2 regions of the Butyrivibrio sp. AE2032 genome follow, and region 2 is predicted to be linked to the other one. Evidence: a T-box and tRNA genes for the amino acid it is inferred to sense, from the RefSeq annotation. Region 2 holds a T-box; the other holds one or more tRNA genes.
The links. The T-box of region 2 lies ahead of tyrS (tyrosine--tRNA ligase). A T-box ahead of a tRNA ligase gene usually reads a tRNA of that ligase, here a tRNA-Tyr.

Region 1: it has a tRNA-Tyr gene. The T-box ahead of tyrS (tyrosine--tRNA ligase) is inferred to sense a tRNA for this amino acid. The anticodon was not compared.

The regions. Positions count from the first base shown of each region.
Region 1 covers NZ_JNLF01000003.1:1,349,770-1,353,169, forward strand. Annotated here, with positions in the region: rRNA gene BO18_RS08035 (23S ribosomal RNA) at 1-1,474, shown strand, start outside; tRNA gene BO18_RS08040 (tRNA-Asp) at 1,542-1,615, shown strand; tRNA gene BO18_RS08045 (tRNA-Val) at 1,644-1,716, shown strand; tRNA gene BO18_RS08050 (tRNA-Thr) at 1,747-1,819, shown strand; tRNA gene BO18_RS08055 (tRNA-Tyr) at 1,826-1,907, shown strand; tRNA gene BO18_RS08060 (tRNA-Met) at 1,936-2,009, shown strand; tRNA gene BO18_RS08065 (tRNA-Phe) at 2,016-2,088, shown strand; gene BO18_RS08070 (HD domain-containing protein) at 2,238-2,831, shown strand; gene BO18_RS08075 (aminotransferase class I/II-fold pyridoxal phosphate-dependent enzyme) at 2,824-3,400, shown strand, end outside.
Region 2 covers NZ_JNLF01000006.1:152,688-156,087, forward strand. Annotated here, with positions in the region: gene BO18_RS28940 (NAD(P)H-dependent glycerol-3-phosphate dehydrogenase) at 1-514, shown strand, start outside; THF riboswitch at 574-672, shown strand; gene BO18_RS28945 (folate family ECF transporter S component) at 730-1,290, shown strand; T-box leader at 1,334-1,604, shown strand; gene tyrS (tyrosine--tRNA ligase) at 1,678-2,898, shown strand; gene fsa (fructose-6-phosphate aldolase) at 2,999-3,400, opposite strand, start outside.

The DNA.
Region 1 (3,400 bases), on a different contig from region 2:
ACCTAAGGCGAGGCCGAAAGGCGTAGTCGATGGACAGCAGGTTGATATTCCTGCACTTATGTATATCAGAACTGTGGGGACGCAGGCAAAAGGGATGAGCCGGAAAAGGAAAATCCGGTCCCGCAAGGGGGAGCGAAGATTAGTAGCGAAGCATCAGATATGACTGCCAAGAAAAGCCACTATTGCGTATGCATAACCCGTACCGTAAACCGACACAGGTGGATGAGGAGAGAATCCTAAGGCCGACGGGAGAAGCATTGTTAAGGAACTCGGCAAAATGTCCCCGTAACTTCGGGATAAGGGGAGCCCACCTAAGACGTGGGCCGCAGAGAAGAGGCTCAAGCAACTGTTTAGCAAAAACACAGGTCTATGCGAAACCGAAAGGTGAAGTATATGGGCTGACGCCTGCCCGGTGCTGGAAGGTTAAGAGGAGAGGTTAGCGCAAGCGAAGCTTTGAATTTAAGCCCCAGTAAACGGCGGCCGTAACTATAACGGTCCTAAGGTAGCGAAATTCCTTGTCGGGTAAGTTCCGACCCGCACGAAAGGCGTAATGATTTGAGCACTGTCTCGGCAATGCACCCGGTGAAATTGAAGTACCAGTGAAGATGCTGGTTACCCGCGCCAGGACGGAAAGACCCCATGGAGCTTTACTCCAGGTTGATACTGGGAGCCGGTATTATATGTACAGGATAGGTGGGAGACTAAGAAGCTGTGACGTCAGTTGCAGTGGAGTCGCTGTTGGGATACCACCCTTATGATGCTGGTTTTCTAACCAAGGATCCTGAATCGGGTCCGGGGACAATGTCTGCCGGGGAGTTTGACTGGGGCGGTCGCCTCCGAAAGGGTATCGGAGGCGCTCAAAGGTTCCTTCAGAATGGACGGAAACCATTCGTAGAGTGCAAAGGCATAAGGGAGCCTGACTGTGACACCGACGGGTGGAACAGATACGAAAGTAGGACTTAGTGATCCGGTGGTATGAAAGTGGGATTGCCATCGCTCAACGGATAAAAGCTACCCTGGGGATAACAGGCTTATCACTCCCAAGAGTTCACATCGACGGAGTGGTTTGGCACCTCGATGTCGGCTCATCGCATCCTGGGGCTGTAGCAGGTCCCAAGGGTTGGGCTGTTCGCCCATTAAAGCGGTACGCGAGCTGGGTTCAGAACGTCGTGAGACAGTTCGGTCCCTATCCGGCGCGGGCGTAGGATATCTGAGAGGAGCTGTCCTTAGTACGAGAGGACCGGGATGGACGGACCGCTGGTGTATCAGCTGCATCGCCAGATGCATAAGGCTGGGTAGCCACGTCCGGAAGGGATAAACGCTGAAGGCATCTAAGCGTGAAGCCCCCCTCAAGATGAGATATCCCTGCTTCGGCAGTAAGACCCCTTGGAGAGTACGAGGTTAGATAGGCACAAGGTGTAAGCACGGTAACGTGTTCAGCTGATGTGTACTAATAGGTCGAGGGCTTATCCAAAAAGCAAGATAGGTAAGGATCAAGAGATTTCAGTGTTCGGTTTTGAAGATACAATCTTCAAACAAATGGCCCGGTGGCTCAGCTGGTTAGAGCGCCGCCCTGTCACGGCGGAGGTCAGGGGTTCGAACCCCCTTCGGGTCGCTCAACTTCATAAGTTATATTTTTGACCGGGGTCTTAGCTCAGCTGGGAGAGCATCTGCCTTACAAGCAGAGGGTCACAGGTTCGAGCCCTGTAGGCCCCATTTTTATAGCTTAACACAATTCGTGTGTAAGCCGATGTGGCTCAATTGGCAGAGCAGCTGATTTGTAATCAGCAGGTTAACGGTTCGAGTCCGCTCATCGGCTCTATATGGATGGCTTCCCGAGTGGCCAAAGGGGACAGACTGTAAATCTGCTGCAATTTGCTTCGGTGGTTCGAATCCACCGCCATCCATTTTTTTTATGCAATAACATTTTAATAACGCGGGGTGGAGCAGTCTGGAAGCTCGTCGGGCTCATAACCCGAAGGTCATAGGTTCAAATCCTGTCCCCGCTACTACATGCCTAGATAGCTCAGTTGGTAGAGCAGAGGACTGAAAATCCTCGTGTCGTTGGTTCGATTCCGACTCTAGGCATCTTTTTTTACCCTGGCCTTAGTAGCCAGGTTTTTTTATTTGAATTTTTCGGCGATTTTAATTTTTTCTTTTCTTTTATATGTTATTATGATAGAAGTCAGAGGATGCGGTTTTAATGACGATTATATCGTGATTATATGGAGATTATAATGCATAGATTAGATAAAAAAGACAGGGAGATTATTAAGAAGGTTTTGGATGTTAAACACTATGATCCTGATACCTTTGACCCTGAATTATTAAATGAGATGGAGGCAAATGAGAATTATCGTCGTATCTTGAGCGTATATGGCGGTGAGATTCTTTCCTCTGAGCAGTTTTTAAAGCTCAAGAGCTTTATCCAGCATGGTAATGTTACTGTCTATGAGCATTGTATTCATGTTGCTCTGTGCGCGATCAAGCTGGATGATAAGCTGTCCACTCATGCAAGGAAACGTGAGCTTGTGAGAGGCGCTCTTTTACATGATTATTTCTTGTATGACTGGCATAATGCTGAGGCTCCAGGGAATATACATCCCAAACTTCATGGTTTCTATCATCCGGGGATTGCTTTAAGGAATGCAACGAGAGATTATTCTTTATCTCAGAGAGAAAAGGATATAATAAGAAAACATATGTGGCCACTTACTGTTGTTCCACCAAGGTGCAGAGAAGCCTGGCTAGTATGTCTTGCAGATAAGTATGCATCTACTTTGGAGACGCTTAAGCTTAAGAAGGGAAAGATTGTAGAGAATTATGCCTGATATTTTCCAGGAACTTTGTACTCTGGCAGATAGTGACATGTATCCGTTTCACATGCCCGGACATAAGAGGAATCTTGAAAGCACCCCGTTAAAGGGTGCTTTTCGTTGTGATATAACTGAAATTGACGGCTTTGATAATCTTCATAATGAAGAAGGGCTTATCCTGGAGGCCGAGGAGCGCGCTGCTAGGCTTTATGGGGCAGACGCTACATTTTTCCTTGTAAATGGGAGTACTGCCGGGGTACTTGCTGCAGTCTCAGCTTCTGTTTCTGAAAATGGTAGGATCCTTGCAGCCAGAGGAAGCCATAAGTCTTTTTATAATGGCGCATATCTAAGGCACCTGGATATAGAATATCTTCCTATTGTGATGATGGAAAGCTATGGGATTTTTGACGGGTACAATAAAGAAGATGTGGAAGATGCCTTAAGTAAATCCACTGGAATAGAGGCTGTATTTATTACATCGCCGACATATGAAGGTCGATGCTCAGATGTCGAGGGTATTGCAAAGGTCTGCCATGAAAGAGGGATCCCTCTTATTGTAGACTGTGCCCATGGGGCTCATTTTG
Region 2 (3,400 bases):
ATTTATGAACGATTTCTTCAGAGTATATATAAGTTCTGACATGCTTGGAATCGAGATAGGAGCAGCACTTAAGAATGTCATTGCTCTGGCTGCAGGAATCGCAGATGGTTACGGCCTTGGTGACAATGCAAAGGCTGCACTTATAACCAGAGGAATTGCAGAGATGGCCCGTCTTGGCGTGGCTATGGGCGGAAAATATGAAACCTTTTCAGGCCTTTCAGGTATAGGTGATCTGGTTGTTACCTGTGCTTCCATGCATTCACGAAATCGTCGTGCCGGCATTTTGATTGGTCAGGGTAAGTCTATGGATGAAGCTATGGCTGAAGTTAAAATGGTTGTCGAGGGAGTATACAGCGCCAAGGCAGCCTATGCACTTTCCAGGAAGTATGAAATTGAGATGCCACTTGTACAGGCAGTAAATGAGATTCTTTTTGATGGCCGAAAGCCCGGAGAAGTTATTCAGGAGCTTATGATCAGGGATAGGAAGATAGAAAATACATCTCTGGACTGGTAATTCTATTGCGCTATTGGTCGTACTATGCTAGTATGACCTTAAATAAATATTCATTGATATGCAGAGTAGACGTTAGAGCGTTAAGTGCCCGGTGAACAGGGAGTTGTCACTGGGACGAAGGGAGTTATCCCGCGGTTTTAATGTCGCATCCCGCTGCTACATCGAACATCTTCACCTCCGATGTGGTTAAAGGAAACTGCAAAGGAGGTGTTTTTATGTCTAAAAATTCAACAGTGTTACAAAAATCTAAACTTCCAACCCTGTCAAAGCTTTCAGATGTTAAGGTCCTTTGCTTTTGTGGCATGATGGGTGCACTGGCTATAGTCCTTGGCTATATTGCCACCATCAAGATCGGACAGTACATCAGAATTGGCTTTTCAGGTCTTCCGAATCAGGTTGTTGATTATCTCTTTGGACCATGGATTGGAGCAATCTTTGGTGGAGCAATGGATATCATCAAATGGTTTGCGTCAGGAGATGGTAACTTCTTCCCGGGCTTTACCATTACAGCTATGCTTGGCGCTGTAATTTATGGCTTTTTTCTCTATAATAAGCCTGTGAAGATTGTTAATATAGTTATTTCTCAGCTTCTTGTTAAGATCATCTGCAATATTGGGCTTAACACATTGTGGCTTAATATGTTGTACGGACAGGCTTTCAAGGCTATCCTTCCGGGACGTATTTTGTCTAATGCCATTATGCTTCCAATTGACTGCTTTATCATGTTTGCAATGCTGAAGGTTGTAAGCAAGGTGATAAAGCCACACTTTTCGTGATATCGTCTTGACAAGAAAGAATGAAGAAAATAAAATAAATCAAGTAAAGGCGATGACCGGAACAAGTAGCAGATTCAGACTGACAACAGAGAACAGCCGGCTGGTGAGAGGCGTAGTTAAGTGAATTTGTGAATACATCCGTGAGCTGCACGGAAGAATAACTTTTTTCTGGAGTTTAGTAAGCTGTGACGACTGCCGGGGCGTTACTTCGGAAGAGTATAAAGACTCAATGTATGGGTTGGAGTACTTGTTGAGGCGTATGGTGTGAGCCATGCGTGAATGAAGGTGGTAACACGATTAAACTCGTCCTTCGTGATCATTAACTGATTGCGAAGGACTTTTCTTTTGCAAAAGAGCTTTCGCAATCACACACTTAGGAGGTGCATTATGCAGATTTTTGAGGAACTTAAGGCAAGAGGCCTTATTGCTCAGGTAACAGACGAAGAGCAGATAAGAGATCTTGTCAACAATGGAAAGGCAACTTTCTACATCGGCTTTGACTGTACAGCTGATTCGCTTACAGCTGGTCATTTCATGGCTCTGACTCTTATGAAGAGACTTCAGGAAGCTGGAAACAAGCCAATTGCTCTTATTGGTGGTGGGACAACCATGATCGGAGATCCTTCAGGTCGTTCCGATATGAGAAAGATGCTTACAAGAGAAGATATTGATCACAACGCTGAGTGCTTTAAGCGTCAGATGGAAAAGTTCATTGACTTCGGTGAAGGAAAGGCCATGATGGTCAATAATGCTGACTGGCTGCTTAATCTGAACTACATTGAGCTTCTTAGAGAGGTAGGAGCATGCTTTTCAGTTAATAACATGCTTCGTGCTGAGTGCTATAAGCAGCGTATGGAGAAGGGACTTTCCTTCCTTGAGTTTAACTATATGATCATGCAGTCTTACGATTTCTACTACATGTTCCAGAAATACGACTGCAACCTTGAGTTCGGTGGAGATGACCAGTGGAGTAATATGCTGGGTGGAACAGAGCTTATCAGAAGAAAGCTTGGTAAGGACGCTCATGCAATGACAATCACTCTTCTTACAGACTCTAACGGAAACAAGATGGGTAAGACAGCAGGAAACGCTGTATGGCTTGATCCTAACAAGACATCACCATTTGATTTCTACCAGTACTGGAGAAACGTAGGGGATGCTGATGTAGATAAGTGTCTTAAGATGCTCACATTCCTTCCGATCGAAGAGATTCTTGAGATGGAGAAGTGGGATGGTTCTCGTATCAACGAGAAAAAAGAGATCCTTGCATTTGAGCTTACATCTCTTGTTCACGGTAAGGAAGAGGCTCAGAAGGCTCAGGACGGCGCAAGAGCACTGTTTGCAGGTGGCGGAGACATGGCTAATGTTCCATCTGTTGCTCTTAAGGAAGAGGATTTCAGAGATGGAGTTGTTGATATCCTTCAGGTTCTTGTTTCAGCAGGTCTTTGCGCAACCAGAAGCGAAGCTCGTCGTGCAGTTGAGCAGGGCGGAGTAACATTTGCTGACCAGAAAGTCACAGATGTTAAGGCTACATACAACAAGGATACCTTTGCCGAAGGAGTTATGGTTAAGAAGGGCAAAAAATCCTTTAAGAAAGTTACTTTATAACTTTTTAGGTGTATACAACTTGTAATTTCGGGTAATAAAAAAGAGCTTAAAATCATGCAAGCATGATTTAAGCTCTTTCTTTTACTCTATATCACTAATATTACTCGCCAAATACTGCAAGATAATCCTTCTGGAACTTCTCGATACCCTGATCTGTAAGAGGATGATGTGTCATCTGCTCAATTACCTTGTAAGGTACAGTAGCGATGTCGGCACCTGCAAGAGCACAATCAGTAACATGCATAGGATGACGGATTGATGCAGCGATGATCTCTGTCTGAATGTTGTGGATGTTGAAGATCTCAGCAACCTCTGAAATAAGGTCTGTACCACGAACACTGATGTCATCAAGTCTTCCAAGGAATGGGCTAACGAAAGCAGCGCCGCTTCTTGCAGCAAGAAGAGCCTGGTTAGCTGTGAAGATAAGTGTCATATTAACCTTGATTCCCTCAGCAGCTAGAGTGTGGCAAGCCTTAAGTCCCTCAACTGTCATAGGAATCTT